Regions from separate parts of the Streptomyces sp. NBC_00989 genome, predicted to be linked through region 3. Evidence: riboswitches for the same ligand, from Rfam matches in the RefSeq annotation. Region 3 holds a riboswitch; each other region holds the start of a gene.

Region 1 (6,191 bases), 4.8 Mb from region 3:
CAGCAGACCGGTCCAGAACGTCGGGACGGACACCCCCAACGGCGGCAACGACAGCAGCAGTTGGCGCAGCCAGCGCTGCGAGGTGTACGTCGCCAGCACGGCCAGACCGCCGCCCAGGATCACCGCGAGCAGCAGCGCGGCTCCGGTCAGCTGAAGTGTCTGGGGCAGCGCGTCGGCCAGCGTCGAGGTGACGGGCCGGCCGGTGGAGACCGCGTCGCCGAAGTCCCCGCGCACCGCCTTGCCGAGGTAGTCGGCGTACTGCACCAGGATCGGCTTGTCGAAGCCGTACTCGTGCCGCAACGCCGCGAGTTGGGCCGGATCGACCTGCCCGGAGTCCATTCCGGCGCCGGCCATCGCCGTGACCGGATCGCCGGGCAGGAAGTCGAGGACCAGGAAGGACACCGTGTAGGCGGCCCACAGCACCCCGACGGCCTGGGCGAGCCGTTTGACCGCGTAGCGGCGCACGGGTCAGCCGATCCAGGTGTCGTGGAGCTGGATCCGGCTGGAGGCGTCGAAGTTCAGGCCGTGCACCTTCGTCGCCACGCCGATCTGGGTCTGGAGCTCCACCACCGGTGCGTAGTAGGCGTTCCGCACGATCAACTGCTGGGCCTGCCCGACCAGTTGAGCGCGCTTCGTGGGGTCCGTGGTCGCGGCCTGCTGGGTCAGCGGGGTGTCCAGCGGGCCCACCGGGACGCGGTAGAAGTTGGCCAGCTTGGTCGAGAAGGAGCTGCGCAGGATGTCCGGGTCGGCCCGGGTCACGTTCCCCCACGCCGCGTCGTAGTCACCCGACTGAAGCGTCGGGGCGAGCTGGGTGACCTGGAGCTGCTTGAGCGTCAGGCCGACACCGACAGCCTTGAGTTGCTGCTGGATCAACTCCAACGCGGGCTGGTTGGTGGCCGAGTTGGGAATCCAGTTCACCGTCAGGCTCAGCTTCCTGCCGTCCTTCGTACGGATGCCGTCGCTACCGGTCTTCCAACCGGCCGCGTCCAGCAGGGACTTCGCCTTGGCCGCGTCGGTCGTCAGGTCCGAGGAGAGGTCCGCGTAGTCGGGTGTGGTGTGCGCCAGGACGCTGGTCGCGGGCTGGGTCCCGGTCGGGAACACGGTGTCGGCGATCTGCTTGCGGTCGATGGCGAACCCGATGGCCTGGCGTACCCGGGCGTCCTTCAGAACCAGCCGTGAGTTGTTGAAGGCCAGGCCGAACACCACGCCGGGGTTGGCCCGTCGCTGGAGGGTGACCTGGCCGCCCTTCAGCGCCGCTTCGTTGGCCCTGCCGACGCTGCTGATCGCGTCCACCTGCCCCGACTGGAGGCTGCCGGCCCGTACCCCCGCCTCGGGCACGACCTTGAAGACCACCTTGTCCAGGTAGGCCTCGCCGCTCTTGTGCCACAGCGAGGAACCCCAGGCGTACCCGGTGCGTTTCGCCAGCGTGATCGACTGGTTCTGCACGTACTGCTTGAGCACGAAGGGCCCGGAGCCGACCACTCCCTGGCTGCACTTCTGCTGCGGGGACCTCTTCACGCTCGCCGAGGACTCGATGCCCAGCGAGTGCGTCGAAGTCGCTTGCAGGAACTGGGCGTTGGGCTGCTGGAAGGTCACCTTGACGGTGAGCGGGCCGACCACGGTGGTGCTCTTGACGCCGCTCAGATAACCCTCGGCGAGGGTCCCCAGCGCGCCGAGCTTCGGCACCGCGTCGAAGTTGTCCTTGACCACCTGAGCGGTCAGCTCGGACCCGTCGCTGAAGGTCACACCCGACCTGAGGTGGAAGGTGAACGTGGTCGCGTCGGAGCTGATGTCCCAGCTCTTCGCCAGCCAGGGCACGATCTTGCCGGTCCCGGGGTCCTGGTCGGTGAGGGAGTCCACGACCTGACGTACCGAGTAGATGGTGTCGTTGCTGGCCACCTGCTGCGGATCCACGCAGCCGGCGTCGGAACCCACCGCGAAGGTCAGGGTGCCACCGGACTTCGCCGGGCCACTGCCGCTGCCCGAGCCGCCGCTGCTGCCGGACCCGCAGGCGGTGAGCAGGACGCTGGTGGTCAGGAGGGCGGCAAGCGCCGCCCATCGGGTGGGGCGGATGTCCGGATGTGCTCTCACGAAGGGTGCTCCTACTCGTGTCACTACGCATGGGGGTGCCCCGCGGATCACGGCTGCGCGCGCGGGCGCGCCGCTCCGGTCGGCGCAACGCCGAGGACGGGCAGTGCAGTTCGGGGGTCGGGCGGGAGGGGACGCGGCGGTTGCGGACCATGTCCGCGAACACGGACAGGACCGCGAGAGGCTGCGGGAGAACGCCTACAGGCCGCGACAGACGTCAGACGGACGTGGTCAAGGCGGTCAGGCGCGACACAGACAGCTGGTGAAGCGCTGCAGGTCGATGTGGCGGCGGCGCGAGAACCGGGAGAACACGGTCGCGGCCGTCAGGGAGGCGGGGGAGACACTCGGGTCACTGCTGTGTCGCACGACCGTCCTCCACATCTCCGACCCCGGCCACAGGGCCTCGCGCTTGCAGAGATCCTCGGTGATCCTGCCGGGCTTTCACCTGGAGCACCCCACCGCGTCGGAGGGTTGCCGGTCAGCAAGCCAGGGCTTGACGCTGACACTCGATGCCGATCGTGATCGTACGGAGCGACATCGTCGTACGTCAATGGCAGGTGCGGGCGGGCGAGCGGCAGCGACCGGACCGTCGCTCCGGCTTGCCCTTGACGTACGCGTCAACTTTTAACGTCGGGGGCGCCGCACGAGGTGTGCGGCGCCAACAACCCGTCAGGAGCCCGTAGATGTCTCGGTCGAACCTCCCCGCCACACATCGCGAGGTCCGTCTCGCCGCCCGTCCCGAACGCGCCCTCGACCCGGACCACTTCGCCGTGGTGGAGGTTCCCGTTCCGCGACCGGGACCCGGACAGGCGCTGGTACGCAACCGCCTGATGAGCGTCGCCGCCTCACTGCGCACCCTGATGAGGGGCGACGCGGGGATGCCGATGCCGTCGTTCGAGGTCGGCCGGCCGTTGTCGGCTCCGGCCGTCGGCGAGGTGGTGACGGCTCCCGAGGGCGGGACGCTGCGCCCCGGTGACCTGGTGTCGCACTGGGCGGGGTTCCGCGAGTACGCCGTGGTGGAGGCCGACGCGGTGCAGCCCGTCGACCTCACGGTCCTGCCGGACCCGGTGGCGTACCTCTCGCAGGGTCCGTCGGCCTGGATCGGCGTCGTCCGGGGAGCCGAAGTACGCGACGGAGACACGGTGTTCGTCTCCGGCGCGGCGGGCGGACTCGGCACCCTGGCCGGACAGTTCGCCCGCCTGCGCGGGGCTGGCCGGGTCATCGGCAGCACCAGCTCACAGCGCAAGGCCGACTACCTGGTCGAGACGCTGGGGTACGACGCGGTCGTGCTGCGTGGCGCCGGACCGATCGAGGACCAGTTGCGCAAAGCGGCCCCCGAGGGCATCGACGCGGTCGTGGACACCGTCGGCGGGGAGCAGCTGCGAGCCGCGCTGGCGCTGGCCCGTCCCGGTGCCCGGGTGGGACTGATCGGAGCGCTCTCCGCACAGGTGTCGGGCGAGGACACGGCGCCCGTCGAGATCGACACCTACTCGCTCATCGTGCGGGGCATCGAGGTCCGCGGCGTCAGCGGCGCGCGCCACCGGGACGCGCTGGCGGAATACCCGGAGACGTTCGGCCGTTGGCTGCGCGAGGGCTCGGTCACCGTCCCGCACACCCGCCTGTCCGGAATCGACCAGGCACCCCGCGCCCTCATGGAACTGCTCGAAGGACACCACATCGGCACGGTGGTCGTGGAGTTGTAGTCGCCGGCCACCCGACTTCCGGAGGACGGAATGCGCATCGGCGACGCGGCGGCAGCCGTGGGTGTCACCACCCGCACCCTGCGCTACTACGAGCAGCGCGGCCTGGTCACGGCACGGCGTACGGCGTCGGGACAGCGGGAGTACAGCGAGGAGGACGTACGCCGACTCCACGCCGTCCGCGGGCTGTTGGACTCCGGCCTCACCATCGGCGATGTGCGTCGCCTCATCGACATCATCGACGCGCTGCCCGCCAGCCCGACCGTGCCGCAGGTCCGCCCTGGTCCCTACTCGGACAAGTGCGTCGTCCCGCTGGTGGCCATCCGGCGACTGGCCGAACTCGACGCCCGCATCCACCGGTTGACGGAGCTGCGCGACCGCCTCGCCGACGGGCTCGACCTGCGGTTCGGTGTCCTGGTCGGCCAACTCATCGGCCTCGACGCCCCCATGAGCGATGCGCGGACCGGGTCCTGACACGGGCGTCGCCGTAGGTGCGCAGCCTCGCACGGCGCGCACTCCGCCGGGTCTGCGCCCAGCGAGCCGGGGCGCCCCTCTGGCTCGGTGAAAGGGGCTTGTAGGGGCGGTGGTTGGCACCGTCGGGAGTGGTGGATGTGGCGGGTGCGGTTGCTACGGCCGGACGGTGACTCTGGCGGACCTCGGAGACGGATTTCGGGATGATGATCAGCGGAGGCGGGTGCAAGCGGTCGTCCACGATCGCTTGGCTGATGATCGCGAGCCGCAGGAATGCCGTTACCTCATGCGGTTGGTTGAGGATCGCGGGTTCAGGGCTGCTGCGGACGGCAACGGATGACGGGCCATCCAGCGATCGATCTCCCGCGCCCGGGTGTCCGGCGTGGTGGCGACGGCGGTCGACGCGGTTCTGGGGTTGCCGGGAACCTGGATGTCGTTCTGGGCGCGACTACCGATGTGGCCGGCTTCCGGTTCCGGGATCGGCACCTCGATTCCGGCGCGCCGCGCGAGTGCGACCGCCGTCGCCACGAACCCCTCGGACAGCGTGAGGATCACGGAGTGGCCTGTCCGGCATTGGCAGGCGACCAGCTCACGTACGAACTCCGCGTAGGCGGCCGGATCGACCTCGAGCTGCCCTGTGCCTGGTGGGTTTTGCGTTGGGCGCCCGTCCTTTGATCGGACAGGCGTCCATCGCAGGTCGACAACGGGGGTTGAAAAGCGGGGCTGTTGCACGAGGTGTACGTCAAGCCGCGCCCCTTGAAGTGGAGTTACCCCTCCGTCGCGAACGACAGCGTGCCGGAGGCGGTCGTAGCGCCGCCCTGGGTGACCTGGAAGGTCCAGCCGTCCTCGGCCGGTCCGCATTCGACGTGGACGGGGGAGTTCCACTCGGTGAAGCGCAGGGCCTGCATGCGGCAGCCGTTCAGTCGGCCGGGGGAGGCTCCCGCCAGGCAGGCCGCCTGGCGGGCGGCTTCCAGGAGGACCATGCCGGGGACGTGGTCGCTGGGGTGGTCGAAGAACCGTGGGTGGCGCAGGTCGGCGGGCGCCACCAGCAAGGCCCCGGCGGGGTCGCGGACCAGCATTACGTCGCCGGGGGAGGGAACCGACACCTCGGTGGGCGACGGGCGCCAGTGCACGTCGTCCGGGACGGGGCCGGCGGCGGCGTTCGGGCCGCGAAACGTCTCGTACTCCTCCTCGGACAGCACGCGGACGCGTCCGAAGGCCGAGCCGAACTCCCGTCCGGCGGCGGAGAATTGGATCCGTACGTTCAGCGCGACCGGCCAGGGCACGTCGTCGACGTGGCGTACGTCGTGCACCTCGGCCCGGCACAACACATCCGTGGCGCCGTAGCCGACCACCGGCTCCGTGCTGTTGTCGAGCTGGAAGCCGACGCTTCTGATGACGGGCCTGCTCGTGCTCGGGGCGCCGAGGAAACGCTGGCAGATGTACAGACCGACCTGACGGATGGTCTCGGCGGCGAGCATCGGATCGTGCCGCTCGCCGGAACCAGAACGAGAACCAGAACGCGAACCGGTGGCCGTACCCGTACTGGAGGCGACCGACGTGGCATACGAGCGCGGCCACTGCGCGGCGAGGAGGTAACGGCCGTCGGGCAGCACTCGGGCGTCGGTGAGCAGGACTTCGGCGACCGCTTTCCGGTGCACGAGAGTCCGGGACACGCAGGTGTCCCAGCTCAACGTCAGCTGTTCCGGGTCGGTTTCGGGCAGGGCAAAAGAGTGTGAGTCAGTCATAAAATAATAGAAGCTATGGTTCTCTGTCATACGTGTGGGAAACGGCGGCCGGTCGGCTAGATTCACCGGAAAAGACGATCCGGCACGCAGGACAGGGACGACCGAGAATATGCAGGAACGTGCGGAAGCCACCCGGCGGGCTGTTCTGGCGACGGCCGCGGTGCTGTTCGAACAGCACGGGTAC
Region 2 (6,191 bases), 1.9 Mb from region 3:
GGCGCTCAACTGGTCCATCGTGGACGCCTTGTCGAGGTAGTCGTCCGGGTTCGAGGACAGGAACAGCTGGATCGAGGGGTCGATGCCCCCGGTGCGGTACTGGGCGCTCGCCATCGTGCCGAGGCCGTCCCGGAGCTTGTTGAGCTCCTCCTGGCCGCGGGCGACGTTGTCCTGGATGGTGGAGATCTCCTTCTGGAGCTTCTCCTGCTTCTCCTGGGCCCCGTCGAGCTTCTCGGTGGCCTGCTCGGCCTGCTCGTAGAGAGCGTCGACCTTCGCCTTGACCTCGTCCTTGCTGGGCTTCTCGCTCGGCGCGGCATTGGCGGCCTGAGCGCTGAAGGCAACGGCGGCTGCGGCTGCGGTGGTCAGCACAGTCACACGCGTGCGGCTCGGCTGCTTCGGTCGACGATGGGACGCCACGGAGTCGAGCTCCTTCTATTGAGTGATCACCCGTTCGGAGGTTCGAGGCCTGACCCTAGTGATGTTTCTGTGATCAGTTCAAATCCTCACACGAAAAAATGCCGTCACTCAAAGCATTCTTTGCACATAACCAACGTGCAGTGATGGTCGATTGACGCTACGTTGCGTGACAGTTCGGCCAATTCCGGCATTAAACCTGTACGTTGACCTTCACGACAGTCGCTTGAGGAGTACCGCAGAAGCGACGGGCCGGGCGCCCGCCTTCGCGATGCCGTCGGCCACCTCGCGGTCGGTCGACGCGACGATCACCGGCCGGCCGGGCGGCTCGGCGCGCACCAGCTGGCGGATCAACTCGTCGGCGGTGACGCCCGGTTTGGAGAACAGCACCCTCACTCCGCGCGGCGGCGCGAGCAGCACGGGCGCGGCCAGTTCGGCCCCGTCGAAGACACAGGTGACCTCGGCGCCGGTCTGCGCGGCGAGCTGCGAGAGCTGCCCCAGGAGCCTCAACCGCTGTTTCTCCAGGGGCATTTGGGGATAGCCGGTCTTGGTGACGTTGTAGCCGTCGACGACCAGGTGGGCCTGCGGCAGCGCGAGCAACTGGTCGAGGATCGCGGGGTCGTTCTCCGACAGTGCCCGCGCGGCGATGTCCTTCGGGGTCATCCGTCCCGGTTCGACCGCGTCGACGGTCTCGGCGGGCCGTACGGAGATCGGCGGCAACGCCAGCTCGCGGCGCAGCCCTTGGGCCGCGTCCAGCACGGTGTCGAGCAGCAGCCGTACCCGCATGTCCTCGACGCTGCGGCCCTCGCGGGCGGCCTTGCGGGTGGCCTCCAGGGCCGCCTCCGCCTCGCCCAGCCGCGCCTTGAGGCGCCGGCTCTCGCTCTCGGCGGCCGACACCTGGGTCTGGCTCTCGGCGCGCGCGGTGTCCGTCTCGGCCCGCAGCTTGCGCAGGGCGGCCTCGCCACGCTTGACGTCACTGTGGGCGGCACGCAGCTTGCGATGGAGCGATTCCGCTTCCTTCTTCGCCGCGTCCAGCTCGGTGCGCAGCCGCTCGGTCTCGGTCCGGGTCGCGTCCCGCGCCTGCGCCAACTCCTCGCGCAGCCGCTCCAGTTCGGCCCGGCTCTCCTCGTCGGCGCGCTCGGCGTCGGCGCGCAGCGCCTCCTCGCCGGCGGCGGTCACGAGCTTCACCCAGCCGGTGGGGCGCAGAACATAGGCCGCGGCCGCCACGTCGAGCGGATCCGCGGCCGGGGGCGGCGAGCCGGAGTCGAGAGCGCCGGCGAGTTCCGACTGGGCCTCTCTCAGCTTCTCCCCGATGCGCTGCCGGAACAGCGGATCGGTCTCCAGCGCGGCGGCCATCGCGTTGCCGGCGAACTTGGCGCGCCGGTTGGGGGCGAAGCGGGCGTACTGTCGTAGCTGCGCGGGCAGTTCGGCGACGGTGAGGCCGCCGAACCCGTCCGACACGATCTGCACGACTCTTCTGCGCACGCCGTCGGGCAGCGGGCGGTCGAGCACCTCGGCGGCGCCGTCGCCCGGCCCCCCGCCTGAGTTCTCCACCATCCCTCACACCCCAATGTCTGTGCGGGGCCACTCCCTCTCAGGAGCCGGCGCCCGGCCTGTCCACGAGTTCCACCTGATCCACGGCGTTGCACCAGCGGCAGCGCACCGACTCGATGGTCTCACTGACCACCTCGCGCTCCTCCACCTTCGGCTCACCGGCCAGGTCCAGGTGGAGGTACTCCACGACCTTCGACGAGCGCGTCACGTCGAAGCGCGTGAGGTTGCCGCAGAGGGTGCAGCGCCACCGCGTGGAGGCAGTCGGCAGGGGAACCGTCATCGTGGCTGTCCGCTTCCTTCTCGTTCCAGTTTCCGTGATCGCCGGTTTCCCCGGCGAGTGTGGCTCGTAACCCTACGGCCTGGCGGGTACTCGCCGCTCGGCCGTCCACAGCGGCGATTCACCCTGTCCCGTTGCGTCCCGTTACGTCATGCTCTGTGTCCATGATCAGCAACTGGGGCCCGGCCCTCGTCAGGACGTTCCGCGGCACCTCGGCGCCCATGACGTACTCCCTCATCGGCCTGTGCTGCTTGATCTTCGTCCTCGGCCCGGCCTCGGGTTTCGTCCCGTCCTACGGCACCGGGGACGCGCTGCTCGCCGCGCAGCGGGCGTACTTCCGCCGCTGGGGCGTGGTCCCGGCCGACCTGTTCGGCAGCCCCGCCCGCGAGGCCCTGACCCCGGTCACGGCCCTCTTCATCCACGGCAGCTGGATCCATCTCCTCGGCAACATGCTCTTCCTCTACGTCTTCGGAGCGATGACCGAGGAGCGTCTTGGCCGAGTCGAGTTCACCCTGTTCTACCTGGTCTGCGGCTACCTGGCGCTGCTGGGCTACGCGGTGGCCAACGCCGGCTCCGAGCAGTCGCTGGTCGGCGCGTCCGGGGCGATCTCGGCGGTCCTCGGGGCGTTCCTGTACTTGTTCCCCCGGGCCCGCGTGACGAGCCTCCTCCCCTTCCTCTTCTTCCTGCCGCTGCGCTTCCCCGCGTGGGTCGTCCTGCCGTTCTGGGCGGCCCTCCAGTGGCTGGCGGCGGGCCAGGCCGAGCAGGGGCCGGGCGTCGCGTACCTCGCCCACCTCGTGGGCTTCACGCTGGGCTTCGGTTACGCGTGGGTGAGATTCAGGAAAAAGAAGGGCCCGAAGGGCGGCCTTGGAAGGGCGGTGGTGGGAGACGGGCGGGCGACTAGAGTTGGGCCCGCCCCAGTAACGGTCCCCGAGGGAGAGAACCAGCCGTGATCACCGCGATCGTCCTCATCAAGACCAGCGTGGACCGGATTCCCGAGATCGCCGAGTCGATCGCCGCGCTCGAATCTGTGAGCGAGGTCTTCTCCGTCACCGGTACGTATGACTTGATCGCGATGGTGCGGGTGCGGCAGCACGAGGATCTGGCCGAGGTGATCCCTGGGCGGATCAGCAAGATCCCCGGGGTTGAGGGGACGGATACGCACGTCGCCTTCCGGACCTACTCGCAGCATGACCTTGAGGCTGCGTTCGCCATCGGGCTGGACTCTTGAGGCTGGGCGCCTAGTGGGGTGGGGGGCGCGGAGCGTTTGCGACTGCCGGTCCGTTGTGGCTGGTCGCGCAGTTCCCCGCGCCCCTAGGGGGTTGCCCTTGAGGCGCGTCGCAGCGCACCCCGTTTACATCAACCGGTCCATCAAACCGCCGGGACGCAGCGGCCGTTCTCCGTGCGGTAAGTCCACTTGGCGCCCTTGGTCACCAGTTCGCGGACTGCGCCTACGAAGCGCTCGACGTGCTCGTCCGGCGTCCCCGCCCCGAAGCTCACCCTGATCGCGTTCAGGGACTTCTCGCCCGGCGCGGCCTCCGGCGCACCGCATTCGCCCTGGGTCTGGGGGTCCGTGCCCAGGAGGGTGCGGAGCAAGGGGTGGGCACAGAAGAGGCCGTCGCGGACGCCGATGCCGTACTCGGCGGAGAGCGCGGCGGCGAAGTGGGAGCTGTTCCAGCCGTCGACCACGAAGGAGATGACGCCGACCCTCGGGGCGTCGTCGCCGAACAACGACAGCACCTTGACCTGCGGGACCTCGGCCAGGCCCGCGCGTACCTTCTCGATCAGGTGCCGCTCACGGGCGACCAGCGTGTCGAAGCCCGCCTCGGTGAGCGCCTTGCAGGCCGACGCGATGGAGTAGGCGCCGATGACGTTCGGGGAGCCGGCCTCGTGGCGGGCGGCGCTGTCGTGCCACTCGACGTCCACTCCCCCGTCCTCGCGCCGGCTGACCTTGCGGCTGGCGCCGCCGCCCGCGAGGTAGGGGTCGGCCGCCTGGAGCCAGTCGGCGCGTCCGGCCAGGACGCCGGAGCCGAAGGGGGCGTAGAGCTTGTGGCCGGAGAAGGCGATCCAGTCGACGTCGAGGTCCTGGACGGACACCGGGTGGTGCGGGGCGAGTTGGGCGGCGTCCAGGACGATACGCGCGCCGTGGGCGTGAGCCGCGGCCGCCAACTCCCGTACGGGCCACAGCTCGCCGGTGACGTTCGAGGCGCCGGTGACGCAGACGAGGGCCGGGCCCTGAGGGTCGCGGGCGGCGAGGGCCTGCTCCAGGGTCGCGACCGCCTGGCCCGGGGTGCGCGGGGCGTTGAGGTAGGTGACCCGGGCGTCCTTCCAGGGGAGCAGGGACGCGTGGTGCTCGGTCTCGAAGACGAAGACCTGGCAGTCGGCGGGGAGGGCGGCGGCGAGGAGGTTCAGGGAGTCCGTGGTGGAGCGGGTGAAGATCAGCTGGTCGTCGGGGCGGCAGTCCAGGAACTCCTCGACCGTCCTGCGGGCGTTCTCGAACAGGTCGGTGGAGAGCTGCGAGAGGTAACCGGCGCCGCGGTGGACGCTGCCGTAGTACGGGGCGTAGGCCGCCACGTCGTCCCAGACGCGCTGGAGGGCGGGGGCGCTGGCCGCGTAGTCGAGCGCCGCGTAGGTGACTTCGCCGCCCGTGACGAGCGGGACGGTGACATCCCGGCCGAGAACGGGCAGCGGGGCACAAATGGTCTGGGGGGCGGCAACGGTGGAGACAGACATGGCGAACTCCCGTAAAAGGCAGGCGAATTCACTGCGCGAGCGGACGGAGCTTCGGCGCAGGAAAAGGTGAAGGGGGATGTGCGGAGTGGGGGCTTCGCGCCCTATCGCATTCGCTTGCTCACAGAGAGCTCCCTCGATGACCAGGACCCCTGGTGTCTTTCGAGGGGCCCGCGCTTGCCGCAGACCTCGCTGCCTACGGCCTGGTCTTCACCCGGGGCACCCCGCCACGGACGGAGGGTTGCCGGACAGTCGGCCGGGGCCTCATGACTGTCACTCATGACCTGGTCGGAAAACTTACGCGATGTGATCGTCGCCCCGCAACCCGTGTCCGGATCGCGGGACGACGACCGACACCCGCTATGCGTTGCTGGCGGCAGCCCAGCGTTCCAGGGTGCTCTTGGCGGCCCCCGAGTCGATCGACTCCGCGGCCTTCGCCATCCCGGCCCGGATCCGGTCCGCCAGCGGCCCGTCCCCGGCCTCCAGCGCCACCAGGGCCGCCGCCGAGTTCAGGAGTACGGCGTCCCGTACGGGGCCTGTCTCGCCGTCCAGGAGGCGGCGGGCGACGTCCGCGTTGTACTCGGGGTCGGCGCCGCGCAGGGCTTCCACGGGGACCAGTTCGAGGCCGACGTCCCGCGGGTCGAAGGTCTCCTCGGTGACCTTGCCCTCGCGGACGATCCACACCCGGGAGGTGGCCGTGGTCGTCAGCTCGTCGAGACCGTCGTCGCCGCGGAACACCAGCGCGGAGGAGCCGCGTTCGGCCAGCACACCGGCGATGAGCCCGGCCATGCGGGTGTCGAAGCAGCCGACCGCCGAGGAGGTGACCTTGGCCGGGTTGGTGAGCGGGCCGAGGAGGTTGAACGCGGTCGGCACGCCCAGGTCCCGTCGGACCGCGCCCGCGAACCGCATCGTGGGGTGGAACTTGGCCGCGAAACAGAACGTGATCCCGGCCTCCTCCACCACCTGCGCGACCCGCTCGGGCGACAGCTCCAGGTTGATGCCGAGCCGCTCCAGCACGTCGGAGGAACCGCTCGCCGAGGACGAGGCGCGGTTGCCGTGCTTGACGACCTTCGCACCGGCGCCGGCGATCACGATGGCGGACATCGTCGAGATGTTGACCGTCTTGGCCCGGTCACCACCCGTGCCGACGATGTCGACGGCCGGTCCCGGGATGTGCAGCGGCTTCGCGTGGGCGTACATCGTCTCGACGAGGCCGTTG
Region 3 (6,191 bases):
AGTTGCTCACGGATGTCGTCCGGCAGCATCCGGAAGTAGTCCGCCGGTGCCCACGGCGTGTGCGAGAAGTGGCCGATACGGAGATCGGGGCGCAGCTCGCGCAGCATCCCCGGCACCAGGCACAGGTGGTAGTCCTGCACGATCGCGATCGCGCCCGCCGCCGCCTCCGCCGCCAGCGCTTCCGCGAACGCCCGGTTGTACGTCTCGTAGGACGCCCACTGGCGCCGGAACTCCGCGTCGAAGACCGGCTCCAGCGGGGTCTGGTACAGCATGTGGTGGACGAACCACAGCACGGAGTTGGCGATGCCGTTGTACGCGTCGGCGTGCACGTCGGCCGGGATGTCCAGCATCCGCACGCCGTCCTCGCCGACCCCGCGCCGTACGGCCTCGCGGTCGCCGTCGGACAGCGCCGAGCACACCCACAGCGCCCCCGCGTCCGGCCCGATCGCCGACAGCCCGGACACCAGCCCGCCGCCACCCCGCCTGGCGCGCAGCGAACCGTCGCCGCCCACCTCGTACGAGACGGGACCGCGATTGGACGCGACGAGCACCTGAGCAGCACCGCGAGGGGGCGTGGAAGCCGTAGAAGCCGTGGAAGCCATACGCCACAACCTAGCCCGGCCCGGAAACGCTCAAACGTGCGGACGGCCGCCGGCGGACCGTACGGGTCCGTATACGACCGTCCGCGACCGTCTGCGTGACTGACTACGACTGTCTAAGGCCGCACTACGACCGCGCCGGTCATGCCACCTTGCGGGACTGGTACTCGGTGATGTCCGCCATCGGCGGCCGTTCCTCCGTGTCCACGGAGTACGTGCGCGGCTCGAAGCCGTCCGGACCCCGTTCGAACTGGGTGAGCGACGGCCGGATCAGATGCCCTCGGGCCAGCCTCAGCTGTGCCGTGCGGTAGATCTGCGCGGCCATCCGGCCCAGCGCCTGCCCGTCCTGGTGCCGGTGCTTGCGCACGCCCACGTCCACCTGCGCGAGGGCGTCCAGGCCCACCAGGTGGAGCGCGTCGACGAGCATGCCGAGCTCGATGCCGTACCCGACGGGGAACGGCAGTTGTTCGAGCAGGGAACGGCGGGCCGCGTACTCGCCGCCCAACGGCTGGACGAATCCGGCCAGTTGAGGCCAGTGCATGTTCAGCAGCGGGCGGGCCATCATCTCGGTGACGCGGCCACCCTGGCCGGCCGCGCCGCCGAGCGGGCGGTCGTACATCGCCTTGACGAGGTCGACGCCGGGGTCGGTGAGCAGCGGGCCCACGATCCCGGTGACGAAGTCGGAGGAGAACTCCTTCAGGTCCGCGTCGATGAAGCAGACGATGTCGCCGCTGGTGACCAGCAGCGAGCGCCACAGCACCTCGCCCTTGCCGGGCACGGCGGGGATGCGGGGCAGGATGTCGTCACGGTGCACGACCCGGGCGCCCGCCGCGGCGGCCACCTCGGAGGTGCGGTCGGTGGACCCGGAGTCGACGACGACGATCTCGTCGACGAGCGGGACCTGCTGCATGAGGTCGTGGCGGATGATCGCGACGATGTCGCCGACCGTCGCTTCCTCGTTGAGCGCGGGGAGCACGACGGAGACCGACTGGCCCGTGCGGTGCTTCGCGGCCAGAATCTTGTGGAGCGGCCGGTCGGTCATGGACCAGGAGCGGGTGCTCAGCCAGTGCTCGACTTCCTTCAGCACGTTGCGCGGCTCCTCTGCGTTCTCTCGGCGATCAGTGATCACGGAGTGTGTGTGATCCATCTCGCGGTTCGGACGGCTCACTCAACTGTCCTGGCCTTCGGTTACAGTCTTGAACAACGCTGATGACCATCGCATGTCGGGGGTCGTCAACGCTCACGCAAGTGACACAACCGCATACACAACTGAACACCGCTCATCCAGAGGGGCAGAGGGATACGGCCCGATGAAGCCCCGGCAACCCTCCAGCCGGTCTTGGCACGCAGCTACACGCTGACGTGGTGAGGCTCCCGGCTCGGGAAGGTGCCAAATCCGTCTCACGGCGAGATGCGTCGTGAGGAAGATGAGGAGAAAGGGCCTCCCCTCCATGGCTGCGCAGACTGTCGCAAGCACCACGAACTCCGCGAACACGGACACGACCGCCGCGGACATCGCCAACTCCGTAGACCTCGGCCCCGCCACCGCGCTGTCCTGCCGCGAGTGCGGACACCGCGTCCCGCTCGGCCCGGTCTTCGCCTGCGAGGAGTGTTTCGGCCCGCTGGAGATCGCCTACGACTTCTCGGCCTACGACACCGAAGAGCTCCGCAAGCGCATCGAAGCGGGCCCGGCGAACATCTGGCGTTACGCGCCCCTGCTGCCCGTCCCCGCCGACGTGGCCGACAAGCCGAACATCAACCCCGGCTGGACCAAGCTCGTCCAGGCCGACAACCTCGCCCGCGAACTGGGCGTCGACGCGGGCAAGTTGTTCGTCAAGGACGACTCCGGCAACCCGACGCACTCCTTCAAGGACCGCGTCGTCGCCCAGGCCATCGAAGCGGCTCGCGCCTTCGACTTCACCACCCTCTCCTGCTCCTCCACCGGCAACCTCGCCGGCGCCGTCGGTGCCGCCGCAGCCCGGGCCGGCTTCCGCTCCTGCGTGTTCATCCCGCACGACCTGGAGCAGGGCAAGGTCGTGATGGCCGCGATCTACGGCGGCGAGCTCGTCGGCATCGAGGGCAACTACGACGACGTGAACCGTTTCTGCTCCGAGCTGATCGGTGACCCGGCGGGTGAGGGCTGGGGGTTCGTCAACGTCAACCTGCGCCCGTACTACGCCGAGGGCTCCAAGACCCTCGCGTACGAGATCTGCGAGCAGCTCGGCTGGCGGCTTCCGGACCAGCTGGTCGTGCCCATCGCCTCCGGGTCGCAGCTCACGAAGATCGACAAGGGCCTCCAGGAGCTGATCAAGCTCGGGCTCGTCGAGGACAAGCCGTACAAGATCTTCGGCGCGCAGGCGGAGGGGTGTTCGCCGGTCTCCGTCGCCTACAAGGCCGGTCACGACGTCGTACGGCCGCAGAAGCCGAACACGATCGCGAAGTCCCTCGCCATCGGGAACCCGGCGGACGGTCCCTACGTGCTGGACATCGCCCGGCGGACCGGTGGGGCTGTCGAGGACGTCAACGACGAGCAGGTCGTCGACGCGATCAAGTTGCTTGCCCGGACCGAGGGGATCTTCGCGGAGACCGCGGGTGGGGTGACCGTCGGTGTGGCGAAGAAGCTGATCGAGAACGGGCTGCTGGATCCGACGCTGACCACGGTGGTTCTCAACACCGGTGATGGTCTGAAGACGCTGGACGCGGTGGCCGGTACGGGGCTCACCGCGACGATCCGGCCGAACCTTGAGTCGTTCAGGGAAGCTGGACTCGCGTCCTGAGAGTCGTTCTTTGACTGCGGGCCGGTGGGGGCCGGCCGCGCCCACGCGGCGGTAGCCGCAGATTCAACACAGCCCCGCGCCCCTGAGGGCATCACCTGACCGGAGGTCTCATCGTGAGCGTTAGCGTCCGCATCCCTACCATTCTCCGCACCTACACCGGCGGGCAGGCCGAAGTCACCGCCGAGGGCACGACCCTCGCCGAGGTCATCAGCGACCTTGAGAAGAACCACACCGGGATCTCCGCCCGCGTGCTCGACGATCAGGGCAAGCTGCGGCGGTTCGTCAACGTGTACGTGAACGATGACGACGTGCGGTTCGAGCAGGGGCTGGAGACGGCCACTCCGGACGGGGCCGGCGTCTCGATCATTCCGGCCGTCGCCGGCGGCTGATAATTACCCTCGGTAACGCCGATTACCAAGAGTTCATCGAATTGCCCCCTCCGTGAGAGAAGCGGAGGGGGCAATTCTGTAGGGTTGAGCGGGGTACAGTTGGGGAACCCGCTCCACTCCGCATGCCGGACGCATATGAGTACCGGCTCCGCGTGCGATGAGAAGTAGCCAAAGTGTGCAGGTCTTTTGCGCCTTATGTTCCCTTTATCGGGCCCGAGTTGCCCTGAAGTCGGACTAATTATCCGTAAATTCCCGACCGGTCCTGCCCTGAATTCTCGTCGGATTGACCTGTTGCAGACGGCAGTTGGGCGGATACATTCGGCCGCGGTCGACGCGTTCCGGCGCACGCCCCCAAACCTGTGGGGGGTGAGGTCTGACCCGGATCCGCGAAGTGCGGGTCCGTGCAAGGGCCAGTAATAGGGGAGTTAGGCATGGCTCAGGGCACCGTCAAATGGTTCAACGCGGAGAAGGGGTACGGCTTCATCGCGGTCGACGGTGGTGCGGATGTTTTCGTCCACTACAGCGCGATTCAGATGGACGGCTACCGCACCCTGGAAGAGGGTCAGCGGGTCGATTTCGAGATCTCGCAGGGTCAGAAGGGGCCGCAGGCGGACATGGTCCGGCTCGCGACCAGCTGAAGCACGCGCCGACGAACAGCAGCGACGTTCTTCGTTCCTCATCGAAGGGCTCGTACTCCTGGGGGGTCACCTCCTGGGGTACGGGCCCTTCGGCATGCCCGGAGCCGGAGGTCGGAGCCGGAGGTCGGAGCCGGAGGTCGGAGCGGGGCCGGCGAGGGGGCTGGAGTGGGTGCCAGAACCCGGGAGCCGCTTGCACTCGACCATGCCGAGTGCTAATCATTGGCGTTAGCACTCTGAAGGTGAGAGTGATAACGAAGGACCGGGTGGGTGAGGCCCGCAGGCCAGGTGGTGCAAGGAATCACAGGGCAGGCAGGCCGTCCGTCGCGGGCGCCAGCGCGGTCCGGAGCAATCCACCCCAGTCCGGGAGGACCACTTCACATGGCCAAGATCATCGCGTTCGACGAGGAGGCACGGCGCGGTCTCGAGCGCGGGATGAACCAGCTCGCCGACGCCGTCAAGGTCACCCTTGGCCCCAAGGGCCGCAACGTCGTCCTCGAGAAGAAGTGGGGCGCCCCCACGATCACCAACGATGGTGTTTCCATCGCCAAGGAGATCGAGCTCGAGGACCCGTACGAGAAGATCGGCGCCGAGCTGGTCAAGGAAGTCGCCAAGAAGACGGACGACGTCGCGGGCGACGGTACGACCACGGCGACCGTGCTCGCCCAGGCCCTCGTCAAGGAGGGTCTGCGCAACGTAGCCGCCGGCGCCAACCCGATGGCCCTCAAGCGCGGTATCGAGAAGGCCGTCGAGGCCGTCTCCGGTGCCCTGCTGGAGCAGGCCAAGGACGTGGAGACCAAGGAGCAGATCGCTTCCACGGCCTCCATCTCCGCCGCCGACACCCAGATCGGCGAGCTCATCGCCGAGGCGATGGACAAGGTCGGCAAGGAAGGCGTCATCACCGTCGAGGAGTCCCAGACCTTCGGGCTCGAGCTTGAGCTCACCGAGGGTATGCGCTTCGACAAGGGCTACATCTCGGCGTACTTCGCCACCGACATGGAGCGTATGGAGGCCGTCCTCGACGACCCGTACATCCTGATCGCCAACTCGAAGATCGCCAACGTCAAGGACCTGCTCCCGCTCCTGGAGAAGGTCATGCAGTCGGGCAAGCCGCTGCTGATCATCGCCGAGGACGTCGAGGGCGAGGCCCTGTCCACGCTGGTCGTCAACAAGATCCGCGGCACCTTCAAGTCCGTCGCCGTCAAGGCTCCGGGCTTCGGTGACCGTCGCAAGGCCATGCTCGGCGACATCGCCATCCTCACGGGCGGCGAGGTCATCTCCGAGGAGGTCGGCCTCAAGCTGGAGAACGCGACCGTGGATCTCCTCGGCCGCGCCCGCAAGGTCGTCATCACCAAGGACGAGACGACGATCGTCGACGGCTCGGGCTCGGCGGACCAGGTTGCCGGTCGCGTCAACCAGATCCGCGCCGAGATCGAGAACAGCGACTCGGACTACGACCGCGAGAAGCTCCAGGAGCGCCTCGCCAAGCTCGCGGGTGGCGTCGCCGTCATCAAGGCGGGCGCGGCCACCGAGGTCGAGCTCAAGGAGCGCAAGCACCGCATCGAGGACGCCGTTCGCAACGCGAAGGCGGCCGTCGAGGAGGGCATCGTCGCCGGTGGCGGCGTCGCGCTCATCCAGGCGGGCCACGTCTTCGAGAAGCTTGAGCTCGAGGGTGACGAGGCCACCGGTGCCGCGATCGTCAAGCTGGCCCTTGAGGCCCCGCTGAAGCAGATCGCCGTCAACGGTGGTCTCGAAGGCGGAGTCGTCGTCGAGAAGGTCCGCAACCTGCCC

Evidence for each region. A riboswitch is a leader RNA that binds a small molecule or an ion and turns the genes downstream of it on or off. The one in region 3 is predicted to bind S-adenosylmethionine.
Region 1: linked by a shared signal. The riboswitch ahead of OG714_RS50195 (putative leader peptide) and the one ahead of thrC (threonine synthase) in region 3 are both predicted to bind S-adenosylmethionine.
Region 2: linked by a shared signal. The riboswitch ahead of OG714_RS36935 (aminotransferase class V-fold PLP-dependent enzyme) and the one ahead of thrC (threonine synthase) in region 3 are both predicted to bind S-adenosylmethionine.

Annotation. Positions count from the first base shown of each region.
Region 1 is NZ_CP108728.1:11,122,040-11,128,230, forward strand. It holds gene OG714_RS50185 (ABC transporter permease) at 1-465, opposite strand, end outside; gene OG714_RS50190 (ABC transporter substrate-binding protein) at 469-2,091, opposite strand; gene OG714_RS50195 (putative leader peptide) at 2,329-2,454, opposite strand; SAM riboswitch class IV at 2,489-2,602, opposite strand; gene OG714_RS50200 (MDR family NADP-dependent oxidoreductase) at 2,772-3,791, shown strand; gene OG714_RS50205 (MerR family transcriptional regulator) at 3,822-4,262, shown strand; gene OG714_RS50210 (DUF6086 family protein) at 4,539-5,120, opposite strand; gene OG714_RS50215 (ScbA/BarX family gamma-butyrolactone biosynthesis protein) at 5,027-6,007, opposite strand; gene OG714_RS50220 (ScbR family autoregulator-binding transcription factor) at 6,117-6,191, shown strand, end outside.
Region 2 is NZ_CP108728.1:8,259,426-8,265,616, reverse strand. It holds gene OG714_RS36960 (NlpC/P60 family protein) at 1-417, opposite strand, end outside; gene OG714_RS36955 (NYN domain-containing protein) at 628-1,971, opposite strand; gene OG714_RS36950 (hypothetical protein) at 2,009-2,248, opposite strand; gene OG714_RS36945 (rhomboid family intramembrane serine protease) at 2,410-3,195, shown strand; gene OG714_RS36940 (Lrp/AsnC family transcriptional regulator) at 3,192-3,473, shown strand; gene OG714_RS36935 (aminotransferase class V-fold PLP-dependent enzyme) at 3,614-4,975, opposite strand; SAM riboswitch class IV at 5,141-5,257, opposite strand; gene trpD (anthranilate phosphoribosyltransferase) at 5,333-6,191, opposite strand, start outside.
Region 3 is NZ_CP108728.1:6,368,257-6,374,447, forward strand. It holds gene OG714_RS28295 (trehalose-6-phosphate synthase) at 1-602, opposite strand, end outside; gene OG714_RS28300 (glucosyl-3-phosphoglycerate synthase) at 742-1,686, opposite strand; SAM riboswitch class I at 1,877-2,033, shown strand; gene thrC (threonine synthase) at 2,051-3,376, shown strand; gene OG714_RS28310 (MoaD/ThiS family protein) at 3,490-3,765, shown strand; gene OG714_RS28315 (cold-shock protein) at 4,197-4,403, shown strand; gene groL (chaperonin GroEL) at 4,782-6,191, shown strand, end outside.